Regions from separate parts of the Nostoc sp. UHCC 0252 genome, predicted to be linked through region 2. Evidence: predicted binding sites of a transcription regulator. Region 2 holds the regulator's gene; the other holds the start of a gene.
The links. Region 2 encodes NtcA, which controls nitrogen genes in cyanobacteria. Its sites were predicted from a motif close to TNTGTANNNNNNNNTACANA; they were not measured.

Region 1: a site for NtcA is predicted at 7,629-7,648, ahead of rpe (ribulose-phosphate 3-epimerase). Genes of this name have one in related genera too.

Annotation. Positions count from the first base shown of each region.
Region 1 is NZ_JAYGHE010000011.1:3,190-14,747, reverse strand. It holds gene VB732_RS09510 (anthranilate phosphoribosyltransferase family protein) at 1-469, shown strand, start outside; gene VB732_RS09505 (LCP family protein) at 502-1,920, opposite strand; gene VB732_RS09500 (hypothetical protein) at 2,211-2,696, opposite strand; gene VB732_RS09495 (AI-2E family transporter) at 2,761-3,924, shown strand; gene VB732_RS09490 (serpin family protein) at 3,949-5,280, opposite strand; gene VB732_RS09485 (S8 family serine peptidase) at 5,920-7,515, opposite strand; gene rpe (ribulose-phosphate 3-epimerase) at 7,675-8,382, shown strand; partial or broken gene VB732_RS09475 (HetP family heterocyst commitment protein) at 9,244-9,576, opposite strand; gene VB732_RS09470 (hypothetical protein) at 9,777-9,959, opposite strand; gene VB732_RS09465 (GH116 family glycosyl hydrolase) at 11,495-11,558, opposite strand, start outside.
Region 2 is NZ_JAYGHE010000025.1:51,445-63,002, forward strand. It holds gene VB732_RS16050 (right-handed parallel beta-helix repeat-containing protein) at 1-1,200, opposite strand, end outside; gene VB732_RS16055 (SLBB domain-containing protein) at 2,096-3,565, opposite strand; gene VB732_RS16060 (ABC transporter ATP-binding protein) at 4,038-5,021, opposite strand; gene hisB (imidazoleglycerol-phosphate dehydratase HisB) at 5,172-5,798, opposite strand; gene fabI (enoyl-ACP reductase FabI) at 5,897-6,673, opposite strand; gene ntcA (global nitrogen regulator NtcA) at 7,056-7,727, shown strand; gene VB732_RS16080 (DUF3084 domain-containing protein) at 7,896-9,386, shown strand; gene VB732_RS16085 (pre-16S rRNA-processing nuclease YqgF) at 9,502-9,954, shown strand; gene VB732_RS16090 (DUF3146 family protein) at 10,021-10,290, opposite strand; gene VB732_RS16095 (hypothetical protein) at 10,601-11,362, opposite strand; gene VB732_RS16100 (aldo/keto reductase) at 11,524-11,558, shown strand, end outside.

The DNA of each region.
Region 1 (11,558 bases), on a different contig from region 2:
CGTAATTTCTGGGTTTGTTCATCCGCCAACAGAAGGGATGTTTAAGATAGCTCTGGGACTGCGGGGAGTAACAAAATTTACATTAGTGAAAGGGTTAGAAGGTAGTTGTGACTTACCGCGCGATCGCACTGCAATTATCAGCTTATCTTCATCCGTAGCATCCCAAGAGGTAGAAAGATTGCACCTTGTACCGCGTGATTACGGCTTTACTACCAAAAACGTACCCCTTGGAACTACTGAAGAATTGGTGGCAGATATTCAGGATATTTTAGCAGGTAAACCAAGTGAACTAATGCAAACAGCCTTGTGGAATGGTGGATTTTATCTATGGCGCAGTGGTATTTGTTCAGATATGCCAGAGGGTTTAGCTAAGGCAAAAGAATTATTAACCAATGGTGTGGTAGCAGCTAAACTCCAAGAACTCAGTCAATCAGTAAATTCCCTTTCAGCAGCATTTGTCCCAGTGTAATTAATTACGAATTACGAATTACGAATTAGTAATTATTTGGTCAGCAACTCCTCCAAAACAGATTTTTGTTGCAACCAATCCTGGCCTACTTGAATACTGATATCTGAGCCAAGGTTGCCAGTACTTTCCACACGCACTTCGCCAAATCCCAAAGTTTCACGAATTGATTCGGCACTGTCACCATCTCCTTGCTGGGCGACAATGTGAGTTACATCTAAAGGTTCACCCCATGATTTAGCTATATAAATATTGCGATATCCAGATTTTTCTAAGGCTTGAATCAATGGTTGGAGATTAGAGCGATCGCCACCTGTACTATCTTGAATTGCTACACGCAAAGAACGGGGATTAGTCGCCTCCTGTTCCTGTTCTGATTCCAAACCAAAGTGTTGAGCCATCAATTTAGCGATACCATTTTTGTTTGGCAACCAATAGCTAGCATCATACTCACTCTTCTCGCTAAAGCGGCCTGGCAGCATTAACATTTGCATATTAGAGCGATTTGTCCGCACCCCAAAACCCGTTAACGCCACTAATTCTTCAACCGTCAAATTGGTATCAATGTGGTCTTTAACTACATCCAAAACTTTAGGTAATTGAGCAACAGTAGCTGGGTTGAGTGTTTGATCCATCAAAGCCCGCATGACCATTTGCTGGCGTTGAATCCGACCAATATCACCGAGTTCGTCATGACGAAACCGCAACAATTGAAGTGTTTGTTCGCCGTTGAGATGCTGCTTACCCGCCTTCAAATTGATGTACAAATGCTGAGAATCATCTTGATACTTCATATCTTTGGGGACGTAGACTGTTACGCCTCCTAAAGCATCGATCAGCTTGCCAACTCCCAAAACGTTAATTCGCACATAGCGATCAATTCCCGCCCCACCTAAGAGATTACTGACGGTTCTAGCAGTTAAAGCTGGCCCACCTTCCATATTGGCGGCATTAATTTTTCTCACCCCATACCCCTCTATTTCTGTACGGGTATCTCTGGGAACAGAAAGCATAACTATTTTTTTCGTCTCTGGATCAAATTTGACCAAGAGCATCACATCGGCAAGACCATCAAAGGAGTTTACTTGGGGCAGATATCTGAGGTTTTTACTTTCTTCAGGGGGGTTTTGGACATCTGGGGGAAGTACGCTCATCCCCATAACTAAGAGATTGACTGGGCGAGTTAATTCTGAAAATCGCATTACACCTCCAGAAATGCGATCGCCATCAAATGCTGCCTCTTCTTGTGGACTGAGCTGGGCTTGTTGCAAAGGCGTACTGGTTAAAGATACCGCCAAAAGTGCCCCTGCTGTTGCTGACACCATTGCAATCCCGCTCATCCCTACCCAAAACCACAGCCAACGTCCAGATTTCGAGTTTAGGGAAATTTTTTTATTGGGCTTTGACGCTCTTCCCGATTGGTTTTCTTCTGCCGAACTTCTTTGAATGGTCACAGACTTCCTCACACTTACTCAATAAATAATCAAATTCGGTAAATTTGCAGACTCAAAACATCCAGACAAATCAACCCATAATAACTAACTCTTAATTATCAGTGCTAACTTTTTTAATGTAGTGTCAACCACAACACTTATAGCAGCAATTTTCCTTCTTTTGGGCCAACCTAGAGATGTTTTACTGAAGTATGGCAATAATAAACTGGATTTGACTAGATATATAGATAAATCAGTCGTAATTTTTTAGAAAATAGGTAAAACTACTGAAAAATTATCATTCTAAAAAATTAAGATAAGTACTTACCCAACACTCGTTCGGCTATTGTACTAAAGCCTGATAAACGTCCAGATTTGCCCTGCATCAGGCGCAAAATCAACCAAACACTTACTAAAAAGTAACCCGATGTGAGAAAGCTATTCAGGATAAATAAACGTAGCGAAAAAAAATCTGAAGTTGCGGCTCCGGTATTTAATAATAAATATCCCAACAGCCAAGTAAATGCCAAAGTGATAGACAGACGACTAACAGAAAGTTGTTCCCGGCTACCCTGGCCCCGATAGAGAGTCCACAAAGATGGAAAAAACCCAATGACCGGAATCAAATATAAAAGCAACTGGGTTTTGGGGATTGGGGATTGGGAATCGGGTATGGTTATTCTCCTTGTCCCCTTGTCCCCTTGTCCCTCTTCTCCCAAGTCCCCAGTCGCCTTTGGTTTAAAATTATTCATTAAGGTTAGTCTAACTCCTAAACTAGAAGGATGAATAAGACTCATATAGTTAGAGATAATAAGCTGTAAAGAAAGATTTAACTTAGTTCTATCCCGCAATTAGCTCAAAATGCAGACACGCAAGCTACTCGACTGGTGGCAAACATTCACACCAATAGCGCGAATCGTGGCGATCGCGTTATTCGTTCCACTGCTAGTTCTAAATGGTTGGGCACTTTCGGTATTTTTTAATTATTTCCATTCTCTCATAGTCATTTTAGTCGGAGCCTCAGTTTTAGCATTTCTGCTCAACTACCCTGTGAGTTGGATGGAAGATCAAGGTGCTAGGCGAGAGCAAGTTGCTATCCTTGTATTTCTCTTGGCTTTGTCAGTTTTATTGGCGTTGGGTGTTACGCTTGTTCCTTTAGCCCTTACCCAAGCTCAACAACTGGTGGCTCGTTTACCAGAGTTGATCGACTCTGGACGCTCTCAGCTAATGATATTAAACGAAAAAGCTGAGACTTTTGGCTTACCAATTAACCTCGATGCTTTGGTAGTACAAATCAACGATCGCGTCAAGGGACAACTGCAAGCGATCGCTGGACAAGTTTTAAATCTGGCGGTAGTTACAGTCACTAGTCTTCTAGATATCCTCTTGACGATGGTTTTGACTTTCTACCTTTTACAGCACGGAAGTGAACTTTGGGAGAGTTTAGTAAAGTGGCTACCTAATAAATTTCGCGATCCTTTCTCGAAAACAGTCCGCCTGAGCTTTCAAAATTTCTTCATCACCCAGTTGATTTTATCTACCTGCATGGCCTCGGCCCTCATTCCTACCTTTTTGTGGCTGAAAGTCCCATTTGGTCTATTATTCGGCTTAACTATTGGTCTAATGGCTCTCGTCCCCTTTGGTGGTTCTGTGGGCATCGCTCTAACTACACTATTGGTAGCATTGCAAGATTTCTCAATGGGTGTGAGAGTCTTGATAGCAGCAGTGATTGTACAGCAAATTCTTGAAAACTTAATTGCCCCACGGATTTTAGGCAGTTTTACGGGTTTAAATCCAGTTTGGATTTTAATTTCAGTTTTAACAGGAGCAAGAATTGGCGGACTATTGGGTGTAATTGTGGCAGTACCTACAGCTGTTGTGATTAAAACCGCTTTAACTGCCTTGCGTCCTGGCGAGACAAGTGACAGCGCCACTGGGGAAATAAATCCACCAGTTGCAACCAACGAATCCCCGAAAAGTGACCCTAAAAACACTCTCAGCATTTCTGAAGCAACATTACCTTAAGGAGGCAGGAGGTTTCCTGCTTCCTCATTGTGGTTCAATAATGGAACCCATAAACAAAACGTTTCCCGTCTGGTTATCCCTAATAGCACAGAAGAAGGGACGATCAACAATCATTCGGAATGGTTCTGGTTCTTCTCTAAAAGATGTTGTTACTATTCCCACTGAAGTAGCCGCAGCCGCTTCAGTCCCTTCTTCGTTAACCTCGACAAAAGTTTTATGCTTAACTTGGCTAATGGCAAAATTTTTACCCATGCCAGAAAAATTAGCTTTGTTGCTGAAAGCCTCTTCCATGCCTAAAGTTTTCAAAGCATCATTTAGGGTAACGTCGTAATCTGTTTTGAAACGGGGTAGTCTAATAAAGCCTTTTTGTTCATTGAACTGAGTCATCCATTTTTCCCAGTTCCCAATATTCAAGTCTTGATAGAAGCCTTTTAGATTAGAGTTTTGTTTGGGCAGGAAGATATAAAAACTTATTTTCCCATCTTTACCGTAAGGTAAACTAACTGCCTGAAATTGTTCGTTTTCATAATATCTATAGTCACCTTCTTGTGACATCATTGGGTGTTGTTTTCGTCTGCTAGAGGTAATGTAAAAAGGGTATTGAGCGGTTTGACTTTTATCAAACTCGTTACTCCAATTACCTTTAAAATATATGGCATTAAGCAGAAACAACACTTGATTTGGCTCAATCGTTTCAACTATTTTAGTAATTTTACCTTTAGTATTTTCTTTTACCCAGTTATTTATAGTATTAGATGCGGCGGCATCTTTAAAGTTTAAATTGCTGACTTTAGCTTGATAAAAATCCTGGGTTCTCTTGAGAAAGTCTGGCGCAAAGCTAACATCTTGATTTGCCCAAAGTGAGTTAGCAATACTCAGTTGTACTTTCGCATCTGGATTTTCTAAAAGCTGCTTTAATGCCGCCGCGTAAGAAGAGTTGATTTCTGGTAGACTCATTCCCTGTAATTCCAGGGTTTTTGCCATTGCTTGTTGAGTCGAGCCGCTAGCACCGTTGTAGGTCATAGCGAGAGCGATCGCTACACTCGAAGGTGAGATAAAAACATTCTTCTCACCTTTATCATCTTTCAGAACTTCTGAAAATAGTTTGAAGCCAAACTTATTGCTAGACTCAACTATTCTTGTATCAGTGTTGACTGTTTTTTTTTGCAATGGAGTTTCTGATTGAGGTAAACTAGATTGGGCAAGGGCATTTTTGCTACTCTCGACTTGAGAACAGCCCAATACACTGAATAAAACAACGCTTGCAGCTGCCAAAGCATAACGTCTGCCTAGACTCACACCATAACGTCTTTGCAGAAAATTCTCTTTTGCATCACTAAATTTTTGCCGATTCATTCTGCTACCTCACTTGCCAAAGATTCCCGATCTGTGCTCATGATTGACGCAGGCACTGTGTCAATGATTAACTATTGCATCTACTCCAATAGAAAATTGGACTGTTACAGTTTTTGTAACAGCAAGTTAATCGCTCAGAGGAGTTGAAGGCGACTTATTAAAGCTGGTAATTCTTAATTGAGGCGGCTATGCAGACAAATGATGAAAAATCTCAATTTTGAGGAAATTTTCTATTTATCAATAACAGTATTGTAGACTACCTAATCATAAAATAACCACTGCTATTAGTTTTTAAAGTTGAAGAAGAATTCAGAAGTCAGAATTCAGGAGTCAGAATCAATCAGTGGGGGATTCAGACCCGCCACTGATTGAAGACCACTAAATCTTCTCTTTCAGAGACGCTGCGCGAACGGTTTAGTGGGGATCTTAAACCCCTTGATTCGTTCGCCAGTCGCACAAAATTCATTCTGAATTCTGGCTCCTGACTCCTGAATTCTGTTTCGATAAAATCACGTTCGTCAGTTCAAAAAATACCAAACTTTTTTAGGGACGCATACCTATGCGTCCCGATAAAATAGCGTTGTTCAAATAGATGAAAACGCTGTAAGTTGAAATAGATAAAAGTTGTGCTGTCCTATTTTAATTAACGGGTACACTCCACCAAGCTAAACTATAAGGTTGAGTTGCTTCATTGAGCTTTTGACGAAACTGGACGCGGATTTTGTAATTGCCATTAGCAGGAACAGGACAGAAAATATGTTCTACACTATCAATTTGGCTGGTTGAGGAGCAAACAGCGCCAGTGTCTGAATTTTGAGCATCAGCTTTTACTAAGTATAGGTCGAGATTATTTAAACCGCGATCGCGGAAATTTTCGCCCACATCATATTGTTGGTTTTTATTTTTATCGTTGAGTTCCACTAATCGATCCCAACTCAGGGTGACAGCAACAGAACTTCCCTGCTTTAAAGGTTTTGCTAACACATAATCAACAGACGCTCCAACATCAACTTGGCGATAATCCCAACCAATAGCCGGAACCACAGATGATGGCTGCCATTGACCACCACTCAATTGCTGATAAGCGCGAAATGTATTTAAGTGACCTGCTCCCATTTGGGCATCTAAGGGAATTTTAGGATCTTTATAAGCATTAGAATCTAGCCAGCTTTGATTTTGTTTATCAATTAGCGTCCGGCTCATTCCCAAGCGCAAGCCATCACCGCTATCTTGGATTTTGTCTGCTGAATTTAACAATACAGTTTTCATTACTTGATGATGCCGAGAATCGATGCTCCAGTTGGGTTGTTTTGTCCGTATTTGTCGGTCAGCGAATTCTTGTAATAGAGCAACGGTAGCCGTAACTTGAGGGGCGGCAAAACTAGTACCTGTAACCTTGTTCAATTTGCCATCTGGATTGAGCAAAGGAATATTATTCCCAGGAGCAACTAAACTGATAGCGGGACGACCATCAAGATTAAATTCCTTGCCAGCTAGCCTTTGAGTCGCTCCTTGATTAACACCCGCCAGATTAGCCACGTCTACTTTATTAAAAACTCCCCCTCTGCGGGATGAAAAAGCCACGTTCATTCCGTTAAAATTATCTGTAGGGATAGGAATACCACCTTTACCTTGATTGCCTGCGATCGCATACAAAACATCATGAACACGGCTAGACCAGTCAATACACATAGTTAGTAAAGCATTGCCGTCCAAAACAGCCTCTGGTCTAGGGTCGCGGCTTAGAGGTTCACCAAAGCTAAAATTAATGGCGCGGACATCTCCACCATTTTGTAGGGCTATGTGTTGCGCCGATAAACACTCTTCTGGCTGGCCCATGCTTTTAGTGGAACCCACCGCAGACGAATACAATCTCGCTCCCGGAGCAATTCCCGGCAGAGCTTTGTCTTGACTTACCATCACACCAGCAACATTGTAGGCGTGAGGGTCAACACCGGTATTAGACTTAGCTGGCCCATTGCGTAAGAATATTCCCGCTAAAGATATAGCGCGATTTTTAGACACCGCCTTATCCCACCCAAACATACCCGGCCGACCAATCTCTACTTGACCAATAGCAATCTTACGACCGATTAAATTATAAGGAGCTTGGTGTAGCTTCAAAGCATCAATACCGTTAGTTCCCAAAGCAGATTCTAAAGCTGAAGCAATCACTGGCGCACTCAGACAAGAAGCACTTAATCCCCAAATTATCCAGGTTAGTTTTTTAGTCATTTGTTATGTGTCATTGGTCATTCAATTTTAAATTTTGAATTTTGGATTTGGGATTCAAGGAAAAATCTAAAATCTAAAATCCCAAATCCAAAGTTATGAGTCTTGCTCAATGTTTTGTTACAATGCTTACAGACGAGGACGCTTAAAAACCCACTAGCCATGACCCAAAACCCATCTCAAAAGCCCATTGTAATTTCTCCATCTATCCTATCAGCCGATTTTAGCCGTCTGGGTGACGAAATTCGCGCTGTAGACGCAGCCGGAGCAGATTGGATTCATGTTGATGTAATGGACGGTCGTTTTGTACCTAATATTACAATAGGCCCTCTGATTGTGGAGGCGATTCGTCCGGTTACAACCAAGCCCCTGGATGTCCACTTGATGATTGTGGAGCCAGAAAAGTATGTAGAGGGATTTGCTAAGGCAGGTGCTGATATTATTACCGTACACTGCGAACATAATGCTTCTCCACATCTGCACCGTACCTTGGGGCAAATTAAAGAGCTTGGTAAGAAGGCTGGAGTTGTACTTAATCCTGGTAGCCCTCTAGAACTAATTGAATATGTTCTAGATTTGTGCGATTTAGTACTAATTATGAGCGTCAACCCTGGTTTTGGTGGTCAAAGCTTTATCCCTGGTGTATTACCCAAAATCCGCAAGCTGCGCCAAATGTGTGACGAACGCGGTCTTGACCCTTGGATTGAAGTCGATGGAGGACTGAAGGCAAATAATACCTGGCAAGTTTTGGAAGCAGGAGCGAATGCAATTGTCGCTGGTTCAGCTGTATTTAACGCTAAGGATTATGCTGAAGCTATTACATCAATTCGCAACAGCAAGCGTCCCGCCCCAGAGTTAGCCAAAGTTTAATTCATTTTTGGATTAACCATTCTTTACAAGAAATAGGGTGAGCAAATTGCTCACCCTATTTTTATTTACGTATAAAAAACTGGAAGCTCTTCAATTTTTGAACTTCCAGTAATTGCTATATAAATTGAAAACTTAAAAAGCAGACATAATCCAGGTTGGGAGGACTAGGATTATAATAATTGAAAGAGAAGCGTATTACCTATTAGTTCTACCAGCCAACACAACGATTTCACCGTAACTTTTCTGTTTCCGTTCCTGTTATTGGTGTTAAGCGTTTGCTTTATTAACTAAAGCAACACCAACCACAGGATAGAAAGTTTTATAAGTATTACTCGCATCGTCTGCAGTCGATGAAAGCTGTATAAAATTTGGATTGGGGGAATCCACCTCCTCAAATTTTATTTGCTGAGACTTCCTCGGAAAAAGAACCACCAGTAGTAACGGTTGCGTCATTGGTCTTGTTATGGGAGTTATTTACTCCCTGAAATGCTGACTACTTTTGTAATCACTTTAATTCATTTCATAGTTAGAACTAATCATTGATTTTATTTTTTAAATTAACTTGATTGCCACTAATCACCTCTATTTTGCTTGAAGTTGTAGTTGTTACTAGTTTACCAATATCGTCAGTATATATTTGCCATTTTGGCAGATTTGCGAAAAAAATATTACATTAATCACTGCTATAGAAAACCTACCATGCTATAAATTTTAAATTAGCATGGTAGGCTTTCAGATATTTAATCAAGTCTAGGGCAGAATCTATTGATTCCAAATTGTTTTTAATCGACTCCACAGCATTTCAAGGATATAATCTTGAGTTAATAACCATTTCCTTGATTGATATCCGTTAATTGGCTATCCCAATTTTTGTTCTAAACTACCATTACGGATTTCTGTTTTTTTTCCAACTACTTCAAGATAGGCAGGTCTTGAATCATTAGCATGTTTCAACATTTTTAAATTCTCACCTTGCTGTTGTTTTGTTCTGCTGGTTTGAGAGTTTTCTTTCAGCAATCGATTGTAGGTACGGTACGGAATGTAATGGAGAGGATTATAACCAGCAAAACGCAGCATTAAAACACATGCCCAGGAATACTTTCCAGCAATAATTGCTTCAACTACTTTGTCAAATTGTTGAGCCTTTACCGTTGTATCTAAGTTACTACTAATACCAGCAATGTCTTGATTCATCATAGTGTTTAGTTATCTTGGATGAAGTAAACTAGTTCAGTTTCTGCGATTGTTGGCGCTTCAATTGAGGTATACAAACTGCGCTAACTTTTTTGCAGCCGTTGAATCGCTTTCGGGAAATTATCAGCAATTAATTTGGCAGTGTTGGATGTTGACGATGCTTCAAAATTCATCAATCAACAGATGCGTACATAACTTTCCTAAACTCTGATTTGCTCCCGCAGCTGTGAATGGTAAAGATACAAGCTAAAAACTCTCTGCTGTTTAAGCTTTACCTTGGCGTTGTTGAGCAGAGTTTTAGTAATTTTGGCTGATAACTCCCCTAGTAAACTAGTTTTGGCAAAAGCTAGCTTGTAATAGGGATATAAATTATGTAGATTCATTGCTGAACTGTCCCCTTGGCTTGAGGTTTCGACTGCATTTGACCTGATGATTTTTTCATGAACTAACCTTTGATTAAAAACTTGATTGTTTTTAATCAAATTTATTGGCTGCTCAGTCCTGTTAGTAAGTGAAAGTTAAAAATTTATCTTTTGTCTTCTCATTTGAATGGTAGGACAAAAGTCTTGGCGTAGCTCTTGATAGATGCAGTTTTGTTCTCTGAAACTTTATCGACTCCTAATTCAATAAATCTTCTCTGTCAAAACGCCTGTATTTCTTATTACTGTTTAATTAAGCAATTTCCGGCAAGTTTCCTTATTTTTTTGAGCAGTTCAGAAAATTTATTTATCTTTGAGCTTTAACAACGCCATTCGTATATATACTATTTTTTGCCGTTAATGTCATCTACTAACTTAGCAGATTTATAAGTTAAATTTACTGAATCGATTTTGATATACACTTCCGTATTGTGCAACTTTAACTTTTGTCCTCCTTTGCCAATTCATGAGGGGTCTGACCCCCCACACAATCTCAATTTAAACACTTTATTATTGTCGAGTCACTAGAAAATATTACCATTAACTATGATGTAAAACAACTTCTAAAAATAGTAAAATCTAAAGACTAAAAACGTTCACAGCCATAGCATTGAACATATTTTTTAATCGGTTCAATGGAATAACGATATTTATCATCCCGATGTTTCTTGATTTACAAGAACTACAACTTCAGCGTATATAAATAAATTCATTGTAAACTGCTCATGAATACTTCATGAGCATTAGCTAGTAATGACATATAGCCTAAAATTTTCAAAAACTACTATAAGTAACTAGCTTTAATCTTTATCAATTTAAATTAAAATTGTAGTAGGGTGGCTTTGATAAAAAATACACAGCAGTTTTAGTCTATAAAATATTAATAAACCTGTTAACATATATAAATTTAATTAATACATAATACTTTTAATTTTCTTCAGCAGTAACTTCTATGTATCTTAATATTTAAAAAATTTCTTAAGCTGAGATTACAGATACTATGGCGTTGCGCTAAATGCTAGTAAAAACCACCAATTGCTATGAGTTTGTAATGAGTGCCTTGCTCAACAAGAATACCTCGGTCTAAAACAAAGATATAGTCGGCATAGAGTAGTCTGAAATTCTCAATGCTTTAACTCTTACCATTACTGAAATTTTCCTTCGCTTCCGGAAACACGCGAAAAATCACAAATCTAGACTCTGCTTTTTCAGATAAAGATAGGCTACTTTTGGCAATGCATATACGGCAGATTGAAACTTGGTGAGGTACAGATGATCATAAGGGCACAACAATGTTGTGCCCCTACCCATGTACTTCATTTACCTGAAAAACGCTGTACTACAGGGGTTTTGAATTGTATGGAATACAGACCTAACATGAACAGCCCCTTCTCTGCAATGGAAGGTGAGTAAGATTTAAAGCCTCTCTCCTTTTAAGAAAAGGTTTGGAGAGAGAGCAAAGTGTATTTGATCAAAACGAGAACCATTTTGATAGCTAATCAATTAATAACTAAGTAAATTCCCCAGATTGCCATTGCCCGTAAGTAAGTGCTAGCGCGGAAA
Region 2 (11,558 bases):
AGTCACTGGGCCCTGGGTATAAAGATTGTAGTCATAGAGAACGTTGACATTTTGATAGTTTCTGTTCACCTTTTGACCAGGGTCAGCATGTATAATGTTATTGAGAATCTTGATATCAGATGAAAAACCAGCATACACTTGCCCTTGTTTATAAAGCTGTGGAGTTTGTGCATTTGCATATGAAGTGTTGTTGACAATATCGACATGGTCACTCTGATGGGCGACAATACCCGCACCACCATTTTGGTAGGAAATATTGTTTGCAACCAAAGTCCTTCCTTTATATGCACCATTCGGACCATTTATTGAACTATCAATAATAATGCCATTACCGTCTGTGATCTTGCCGGCTTCGTTCCAGGGAATATACTGGCGATTTTTGTAAACCTTGTTATTGGTCACAAACATTTTGTATCCTTGGTTGTTGTCAGTATTCCGACTCCTCAAGAACGTAATACCACTGCTACCATACACACCATACCAGGCGTTATTAAACACAGTGTTATTATTCAATTTCACATAATCAGCCGATATAACTACGATACCTCCTCCACCACAGTTATACACTCTGTTGTTCTCAATATTTATGTGATGAACAGAGTTTTTACGCCCATCAATGCTTATGCAGTTTCCATTTGTACGCGGATTTGATGAGTTATACCTCTGACTATAAGCATAAGAATAGCTTATATTGTCATTATCCCCTTCGATCTCTATACCGCTAACATTGATATACGCAACTCCTGACAACCCAATACCCTGCCATGTATTGTGCTGAATTTTTGGATAATGCCCAGGATGTGCTTTATAAGTAATCCAGGCATTTGCAGTTCCAGAACGTGTAATACTCACAGCACTCCCGGCTTGTGGTGAGTTTGTGTACGTCCCATTCATAATTGATACTGTGTCGCCAGGGTTAGTCAGGTCTGCTGCCCTCTGAATCGTCCTAAACGGAGATGAAGAAGTTAGTCCGCTATTCTTGTCATTTCCGCTACCACTAACATAGTATGTTGTCCACGTCGGTTTAGCCTGGCTGATTAACTTGCGGCTGGGTAGTGGTTTTTCTTGGACAGGCGATGACTGACGAATATCTCTAACTAAAGATTCTGTTATTCTCTGTCCTTGAACCAGACCTGTTAATGCCCAGGGAAGTACAAGAGACGCACTCAAACTGAGAAAACCGAAACCATGAATCATCATAGGGAAAAATAGGGTATGTTGCAAAAACTGAATCGTCGGCGGTCAGTAGCTCTAGCCTTAGTAAGTAACTCAGTATTGGATACAGTCGTATAACTGCCATTTGTAAGTTTATACATGGTTTCTCAAACTTACACCTGAGAATTTCCACGTAAACATGGCGGAAACGCTTTTCTAGCCGGTGTTCCCAAAAATAGCAGATATCTGGTAAAAGTACTGAATAAAAATTGTCAGTATACAGAGCTACTTCATTAATGAACACCAAGCAACCGTACAAATGGCATTATTTCCAATTCGACATCATTCTACTGTGTATATGCGGGATGTGTAGTTAAGATAGTATATCTGTCACCAATAAGTTAATTTACTTAAATAATTCTTATGATAATAAGAATCATTTAGTCGGCAAAAACAAGTACCAGACTACAATGTATCACTTATCTCTTCCACACTATTCTCATTCTCATTCTTGTAAAAATGAGGTAACTAAAACAAAGTTTGAAAAAGTCTACCTATTGAGGTATGTAGAGTTTGTCAATAAGTAATATCACTCAAAAGATTATGAAGCGGGAATAAAAATATAATTTTGAAGTTGAGTTCTAGCTAAAATTAAGCCAGTTTTGTACCCTAGTCTTGTCTAATCCTGTGGTAGTGCGATGCCTAGCTCGCTTGTGTTTGTAGGTGCGCGAGAGCAGGCATTCTAAGCTAGAATTTTTTTATGATTAAGAGGCTGCTTCATGTACCTTGCTTCTTTGCAAGAATATGGCTAGTCACCTTTATAAACGCATTCATCTATCTTTAATAAATGATTGACTATTAAGCTTTGACTCATAGGTAGTGTATTGTGGGGACGGAAGAAGATTGATCAACGCCCCCAATTTACATCTGTATCTTAAAATTAGAATCCGAACAAGTTCAAAAGATTAAGGATAATCCCTATAGGCCCAGTTATAGTGCTGACGGTATCGCCAGTTTTAGCTGCACCAGATCGGTTGACTAGGACGACATCATTATTGCGGAGTATAGGATTAGTTTGCTCATTAATCCCGGAGGAGAAATCCACTTTTACTATCCGTTTCGTGACAGAACCATTAGGGTTGAGGCGAATCAAATCAACAGCATCGTCGCTAGCTCTGGCATCATTAAATCCGCCAGCCGCAAGTATAGCTTGATTTAAAGAGCTATTCGGCTGAATGTCTGTTAACCCTGGTCTTTTAACTTCGCCTACCACACCAACTTGAATGCGTGTAGGAGACAAAGTAGTGGTAGCTAATTGAGTAGCTTCTGCGGGGTTGATTTCAGTTGCTGTCGGAATAACAATTGTATCTCCGTCTTGCACGATGATGTCTTGATTAGAGTCACCACTCTGCAATAGTTGCCAAAGGTTAATATCTATAGTTTGTTCTGAGCCAGTTCTTGTAGGTCGGCGTAGCTTGAGACTGCGAACATCAGCCTGTGATGTAATCCCTCCAGCTAGTTGAATTACCCGCGTCACATTTGGTAGGCCAGTAGGAGTAGCAGAGCCACTATTAGCGGTTGCGCCCCCTTGATCATCTGTGCTACCTGGAGTGACAAGATAGGAACCGGGACGGTTAACTTCACCAATAATTGTTACCGTGCGGGGTGTGGTTTGGCTGGCGGCAAAGTTAGATGCAAATATATTGCGCGATTCTGCCACGCTGAAGTTGGTTGCAGTTGGCACAACTATAGTGTCTCCATCGCGCAAGGTAATATCCTGTGATAACCTGCCTGTTTGGATAAGTTCCTTCAAATTGATGGTAACAGCTTGCTCTGAAGAACGTCCTACTTTACGCCTTAATTGAACTTGACTCACATCCGCAGCCAAGGTTACGCCCTGTGCTGTTGTCAATGCGGCTAATACAGTCGGGTATTGTACACCTGGATTGTCTCCCGCGCCTCCACTTAAGTTTAGAGTGTAAGCTCCTGGACGCGTCACCTCTCCAGCAACGAAAACGTTGATAGGACGGGGCGATAACAAATTTACTGAGATTAAGGGACGTTTCAGGAAGCGAGCATATCTTCTAGCAATTTCGTCAGCAGCCTGTTCGCTTGTTAGACCAAGGACTGACACACTGCCAATTAAAGGTAGGTTGATTGCTCCACCTGGGGGAATTTGATACTCTCCTGTATATTCAGGTACTTCAAATACATTTACACGGATGCGATCGCCGCCTCCTAATGAATAATTAGTATCTAATTGTGTTTGTATGTTTGGTGATGGTGTAGTTGGTGGTAATGTTTGTCCCTGAGCTAGGCTCGCAAATGGCACAGCGACATTGACAGCACTTAATAAAGCCACACCCACAACTGGCTGAGTTAGGAATTTAAACAAACTTGTCTTAACCATATTTATTTACCTAAAATTCTGAAACTACGATCAATAAAGTACTGTCTAAACATTTTTATTTTGACTATACCTAAGTATTCAAGTTCCCCGACACTCTTATTTTCCCCGAAAAGTGCAATTTTCCGGAGGAAATTTGTTTATTAAGTTTGAATTTTTAGTGAAGTTAACTTAAAGTTAAGCAAACTTGAATATAGGAATTATCAAAAAATATACAACTTACGCAAATAAACGTATTTTTCATATAAAAATCTGTCTGTTCTGTAAAGAGCTATTTACGAACAATACATTTTTGCCACGGTCAATTGCATGACACTTAAAGTGTGATTCTAAATAGTGCTGTTAGTAGTAATTTTTGCAAAAATTATGACTTCCATCATTGACTGACTATAAATAATCTTAAAAAGAGTCCGAGATTTAATTTTTCGTGAGTTGTTTCTCAAACAAATCTACAATTGACTGTTTGGCAACTAAATTAGTTAACTGAGTTATTTCTTTTTTGGATTTGTTGAATAAAAAACTCCTCTAGCGAGTAACGCGACAAGTTCATGGCAATAATTTTACCTTCCATCAGACGAACACTAGCGAGAAAATCATAGTAATCGTCTTGTAGTGTACCTTGCCAGGAACCATCAGGTTCAAATTTGAGAGTGGGTATCCATTTTTTGAGAATTTCCCAGTCACCACCTTGACCTTTTACGTGATATGTGTTGTCTACGCCTAAAAGCTCATTAAGGGAACCAGAGCAAATTAATTCACCTTGAGCGAGGATGGCAATGCGATCGCAAATCTGTTCTACTTCACTAAGAATGTGGCTATTGAAAAAAATCGTCTTACCAGCAGCTTTGAGCGCCAGAATAATTTCCCGCATCTGGTAACGTCCCACCGGATCAAGCCCAGACATCGGTTCATCCAGAAAAACTAAATCTGGCTCGTTAATTAGCGCCTGTGCCATGCCAACACGCTGTAGCATTCCTTTAGAATAGCGACGCAGCAGCTTTTTACGGGCATCGGCTTGGGATAAACCCACTAATTCCAGCAGTTGGGGAATGCGTTGGCGTTGGACACTTTGGGGGATTTGGAATAGTCCAGCAGCTAGCTGCAAAAATTCCCAGCCAGTGAGATAGTCATACAAATAGGGATTTTCTGGCAGATAGCCGATATGTTGCTTAACACTGCGATCGCCTATGGGCTTATCCAATAATAATCCCCGCCCAGAAGTGGGATGAATAATTCCCAGCAACAATTTTAAAAGGGTGGTTTTACCAGCACCGTTTGGCCCCAGCAACCCAAAGGTTTCGCCTTTGTAAACTGTTAAAGAACAGTTTTTGAGAGATACGATTTTTTGATTTAACCAAAAACCAGTACGATAGACTTTTCGTAACTCAGAAGTTAGGACTACTGGCGGAATGTCTTTCGTATTAAGTTGAGAATCAGGGTCATCTGCAACAAAGTTCATCTTGGTTTAACCACTAATTACCAGCTTGGTATTAATTACAAGTTACCTAGTAGGCTGATAATAACCATCACTAAGCGGTGTGTCAATTATTGGGAATTAGGAATTGGGAGAAGAACTACCGCCCTATGCTCAATGCCCCTAAGCCTCCTTTCATAAAACGCCTTTAGAACTAGGAATTAGACCAGCACGACGGGGGTCAATTTCCACTGCTAACCGTGTTGCCCTTGCAAAGGCTTTAAATGTCGCTTCTATGATGTGATGGGAATTAATACCATCCAATTGGCGAATGTGCAGTGTCATTTGGCTATGGTTCACGATCGCCACAAAGAATTCGCGCACGAGTTGGGTGTCATAAGTCCCTACACGCTGGGTAGGAATTTGCAAGCCGTAGCTGAGGTGGGGTCGTCCAGAAAAGTCTAGTGCTACCTGAACTAAGGCTTCATCCAATGGTGCGAGAAAATTACCAAAGCGGACAATACCTTTTCTGCTGCCTAGTGCCTGGTTGAAAGCTTGACCTAAAGTAATGCCTACATCTTCGTTGGTGTGATGGTCATCAATTTCTAAGTCTCCCTTGGCTTGGACATCTATATCAATCAGCCCGTGAGAGGCAATTTGATGCAACATATGATCCAAAAATGGAATGCCTGTTGCTGCTATGCAAGTTCCTCTACCATCCAGATTGATGGTAACTTGCACATCAGTTTCACCAGTGGTGCGGTGAACAGTGGCAATCCGAGGGGTTTCAGTTAAGCGATCGTATGAATTAACTATTTGCATGGGGAGTGGGGAATGGGGAATGGGGAATGGGGAATGGGAAATGGGAAATGGGCACTTTACTTACTCCCCACTCCCTACTCCCCACTCCCCAAATTATCTTACATTCCCATGATTTCATATCCTGCATCTACATATAGAACTTGTCCGGTAATACCACTGGACAAATCACTACATAAGAAAGCGGCTGTATTTCCCACTTCTAGCTGAGTGACGGTGCGGCGTAGGGGAGCTACTTCTTCTACATGGTGAATCATATCCAAAATCCCACCCACTGCTGAAGATGCCAAGGTGCGGATTGGGCCTGCGGAGATGGCATTGACGCGGATATTTTGTGGCCCTAGTTCGGCGGCTAGGTAGCGCACACTCATTTCTAATCCCGCCTTGGCAACTCCCATAACGTTGTAGTTAGGAATTGCTCTGACACCGCCTAAATATGTCAAGGTAACGATACTTCCTCCCTCTGTCATCAAAGGTTTAGCTGCACCACTTAACTGCACCAGCGAGTAGGTACTGATTTCTAAGGCGGTGTTGAAGCCAGAACGAGAGGTTTGGCTAAAATCTCCAGTCAAATCATCTTTGCTGGCAAAGGCCAAACAATGAATGAGGATGTCTAGCTTTCCCCACTTTTCGCGGATTGTCTCAAAGGTAGATTGAATCTGTTCATCATTTTGGACATTACAGGGAAGAAATAAGCTTGGGTTAAGGGGTTCTACCAATTCGGCAACTTTTTTCTCCATCTTGCCGCGTTCATCGGGCAGGTAGGTAATACCCAGGTTTGCTCCGGCTTTATGCAGCTGTTGGGCAATGCCCCAGGCGATGGAGCGGTTATTGGCAATACCTGTAACAAGAGCATTTTTTCCAGTCAGATTCAGCATAGAAATTGTTCATGCGATCGATCATCTAGGAGCATACTAGAATCTGAGGCACGTTTTGTCTTTGTTTTATACAGGATTTGCAAAAATGAATATTGGTAAGAGTGTTTGCTGCGTGTAAAAATCTTGATTTTTCCTAAAGATATTCCCAAAATAACTTTATTTGTTCTTTAAAAAACCCTTTTTAATACAGCTATTGTAGGTACTTATCAACAATTAGTAGCTGAAAGGATCAACAATTATGTATCATTATAAACAAAGAGTTATGAAGTGATTTGTTTGAGTATAGGAAAGTACAGAAAGGTTGACGGTGCTTTATTCATTTTTCGGGTGTATTCTTAGGTAATCAGTTTTTGTTTTTCCGGCATTGGGTAGGGGAAGGGAGATGATCGTGACACAAGATAAAGCCCTAGCAAATGTATTTCGTCAGATGGCGACCGGGGCGTTTCCGCCAGTTGTGGAAACGTTTGAACGCAATAAAACGATCTTTTTTCCTGGCGATCCTGCCGAACGAGTTTATTTTCTTTTGAAAGGTGCTGTTAAACTTTCTAGGGTGTACGAGGCAGGAGAGGAAATAACAGTAGCATTGCTTCGGGAAAATAGTGTTTTTGGTGTTTTGTCATTGCTGACAGGAAATAAGTCCGATAGATTTTACCATTCGGTTGCATTTACTCCTGTGGAATTACTGTCAGCCCCAATTGAACAAGTAGAGCAAGCACTCAAGGAAAATCCAGAATTATCAATGTTAATGCTGCGGGGTCTGTCTTCGCGCATTTTACAAACAGAGATGATGATTGAAACTCTCGCTCACCGAGATATGGGTTCCAGATTGGTGAGTTTTTTGTTAATTCTTTGTCGGGATTTTGGAGTTCCTTGTGCTGATGGGATCACTATTGATCTGAAGTTATCTCATCAGGCGATCGCAGAAGCAATTGGTTCAACTCGTGTTACCGTCACTAGGCTACTAGGGGATTTGCGTGAGAAAAAGATGATTTCTATCCACAAAAAGAAGATTACTGTGCATAAACCTGTTACCTTAAGTAGGCAATTCACATAAAATCAATCGGAGAAAGGGGAATCGGCGCGTGTTCTATTTTCAAAAATGACACTAATAGCTAGAGGTAAATCTAAAATTGAGTAATTTCAGCTATTGCCAATTTCCACTTCTTTCCAGACAATGCTTAAAAGTAGTAGGCTGTATCTGGAAGGATTTCGGTAGCTAAAGATGACCACCGGATACATCCTCATCGCAGCAATTTTAATTCTGGGAGGCGTAATTGCAACCGTGGGCGATCGCATCGGCACACGAGTTGGCAAAGCTCGCCTCTCACTTTTTAACCTTCGTCCGAAAAATACTGCTGTAGTAGTAACTATTTTTACGGGCGGCTTGATTTCAGCATCAACGTTAGGAATTTTATTCGCTGCTGACGAAGGCTTGCGAAAGGGAGTCTTTGAATTAGAAGATATTCAAACAGACCTTAGACAGAAGCGGGAACAGCTGAAAACCGCAGAAACTCAGAAAAGTCAGGTAGAAAGTGAACTAAGCCAAGCAAGAACTGCCCAAACAAAAGCACAAGAAGACTTGCAGGCAATTAATAAATCTTTACAGGCGGCGAATGCCAAACAACTCCAAACACAAGCTCAGTTGAACCGCACCATTAGTCAACAAGCTCAAACTCAAACTCAACTCCAACGCACTCAAGGTCAGCTAGGACAAGTTGTAACTCAGTACCAAAAGGCCATAGCTGAGTTGCAAAGCGTTTCCAACCAGAGAAAAGAGCTACAAGCGGCTGTTGAACTGCTGAAGACAGAACGACAACGACTGTACGCTGAAGCGAAAAAAGCCATTGACGAAGCCAAAACAGCTATTGAAAAACGCGATCGCGAACTCGCTAACCGTCAAGAAGCCGTAGAACAACGCGATCGCAAAATTGCCCAACTGGATCAACTGATTCAAAAGCGTAACGCAGAAGTTGCAGCTCGAGAGCAAGTCATTGCCAAGCGGGAATCGCTTCTCAAAGAATTAGAAGCACAACAGGAGCAACTAGAACTGGAAGTTGCAAGGCTGGAAAAATTTTATCAGTCTTACCGCGACCTGCGTTTAGGTAAACTGGCCTTAATTCGCGGTCAAGTTCTTTCTGCTGCTGTAGTTCGGATTACCCAACCTGCTGCTGCTCGTCAGGCAGTGGTACAACTTTTACAAGAAGCCAATCGCAACGCCAACCTCCGATTAAGTGAGCCTGGGGCAAATCCTGCCAATGTAGAGCTACTGCGTGTGACTCCAGATAGGGTTGACCAATTGAGCAAACAGATTAGTGATGGTCAAGAATACGTGGTGCGAATTTTTTCGGCTGGTAATTACGTCCGGGGAGAAAAGCAGATAGAGTTTTTCGCCGATACAGCCAGAAATCAATTGGTTTTTTCGGGAGGTGCAGTGCTAGCTACAACTAGTGCCGATTCCCAAACCATGACATCCTATCAATTACAGCAACGGTTGGAAATACTAATTTCTGCTTCCCAATTTCGGGCCCGTAACGCCGGAATTGTCGAAGATGTGCAAGTAGAAGGGACTTTTCTCCGCTTTGTCGCCCAATTAAGACGGTACAATCAACCTTTGGAGATCAAAGCGATCGCAGCAGAGGACACTTATACAGCCGGCCCATTGAGAGTAAAATTAGTGGCAATAGTCAACGGACAAATTATTTTTAGTACTTAAAAAAATATTTGCACACTGTTGTTAGTAAGATTTAAACATATCGAATAGCAGTCAAAATAGTTGCTGTAATTGCATTTTTAATTCTTAATTCTTAATTTTTAATTCTTAATTGATTATGACTTCCCGTGAATTTTCACCAACTCAACCAGTCATATTGGGGTTTGATCCAGGTCGGGATAAGTGTGGTTTAGCGGTGATGGGACTGGATCGGCAATTGTATTATCATCAGGTCGTTCTAGCAAAAGAGGCGATCGCTGACATTGAAACACTGCGTCAAAAGTTTCCGATTTCCTTGATGGTGATGGGCGACCAAACTACAGCCAAGCAGTGGAGACAGCAATTATACCAGGAATTGACAGAACCTTTAAGTATTATTTTAGTAGATGAGCGGTATACAACCCTAGAAGCACGCGATCGCTATTGGCAAATGTTCCCACCCAAAGGGCTAACAAAGCTATTGCCACAAGGTCTGCGACAGCCTCCAAGACCGATAGATGACATTGTTGCCATTCTCTTAATCGAAAGATACTTAAACCGCCTCACAGAACCAACACTAAACAAATTTTAGATTCTGGATTTTGGATTTTGGATTCAATCTAAAATCTAAAATCCAAAATTGAATGGCTTCTAACTTTTAAAGTTCCGCCCGAATAGTAAAAGCATAATCTCCTCCAGGCTCTAGCTGATAATCTTGTTGCTCCAAAAATCGACCGAGGGGTTCTTTGATTAAGGCGCGGCCTTGGGAAGGCTTGACGGCAAGTTCTCCCCGGCGAAAATGCCATTGGAAATGCCACTCAAACTCACCTGCACTCACTTCACCTTCAAGGAAGCCGTGCTGCCAAGATTGGCGGGTGATTCTGACATGGGCAATGGTTTCTGGCAGTCGTCTTTTAGCACTCACAATGCTTTATGTCAAGTGTAGAATAACAGCCGCTCATATTAGGCTGGCTTCTTATTTTATGTACCAAACATAGCTTAAATAGACAAACTGACAAAGTGAGTATTTTTAGTTGAGTAAAAGTGCTACTAATGGAGAATCTTGTAAAAGTATTTCAGTTAAAAGTGACTCAAACTTCCTTAATCTAGGCGTTTCATGTCTGTATAGCAATCCTAAATCAAACGCGCAGAAACAAAATCACAACATCACAGAGTAAAGTCAGGGATCTGTGACTTCAATCTCTGCAAGTAGTAGAATGTAGTACGAGTAATTGTTGTTAACATCTTAGGAATGAGTGTATCCTAGAAACTGCATATCTAACGCTTCTTTCGTCGGTGTATTGGGGATTAATTGGGATTTCTTTAAAGAATTTCAGCACAATTACAGCCCGATAAAGCTTAGAGTATTTAAATTGCTTTTCTTGGATATCAAAACGCAGAATATTTTCCAGTGGATATTCGATAACTTCGTTGACACGAAAACTTTTGCGTTCGATAAATACCTTGTCGATGCTTTTATAGAAGATACAGGTAGTTACAGGTGATGTGGCAAAAAAAGCAGAGATTGCCATCATAATCAATACAAATAAAATTAAGAAAAACAGATAATCCCTCTGATTTTGCTGCACCAATAGAGAAGTTTGCCCAGAGTTGATAAAATTGTTGATTTTAAAGGTAATTTTCTGATTTTCTTGATAGCTAACATGGGATAAAAGAGGAAAATCTCCAAATGGAGTTAAAATCAGGACTTGATAGGTTTTCCCCCCTTTGCTATGAGTCTTTGTCAGGATGTATGCTTCCTGGGGATCAAAGATTTTCATTTTCTCCATGCTTCCCAGCAAAGTGAACCGCTTCAATTCACAATTAATTTGGCTAGATGAAAGGCGATCGCAAGTTATTTTAACTGAAGCAGACTCAAAGAATAAGCAGTAAATCAAGAAGCTTAAACAGACAGTAAAAATGCACCACCCAATGAACCAATATCTGAGTGGGCGATGCTTTAGCTGCAATCTGGTACGGGTTTCCTCGACAACTTTCATCGGTGAATGTGTATAGAATTTTTAACTCCTAAGTAGAGTATTCCCTTGATAATCCATTCACCGATCGCCAAGTCTAAGTACTAGGGAGGATTTATAAGAAGTCGCTAAAAAAGCTTTGACTAGCTAGTAGATAATTAGGGCAGAAAGCTATAGCTAGAAGCATGGAAACTAAACAGCTAGGAAAAACTGGTGTCTT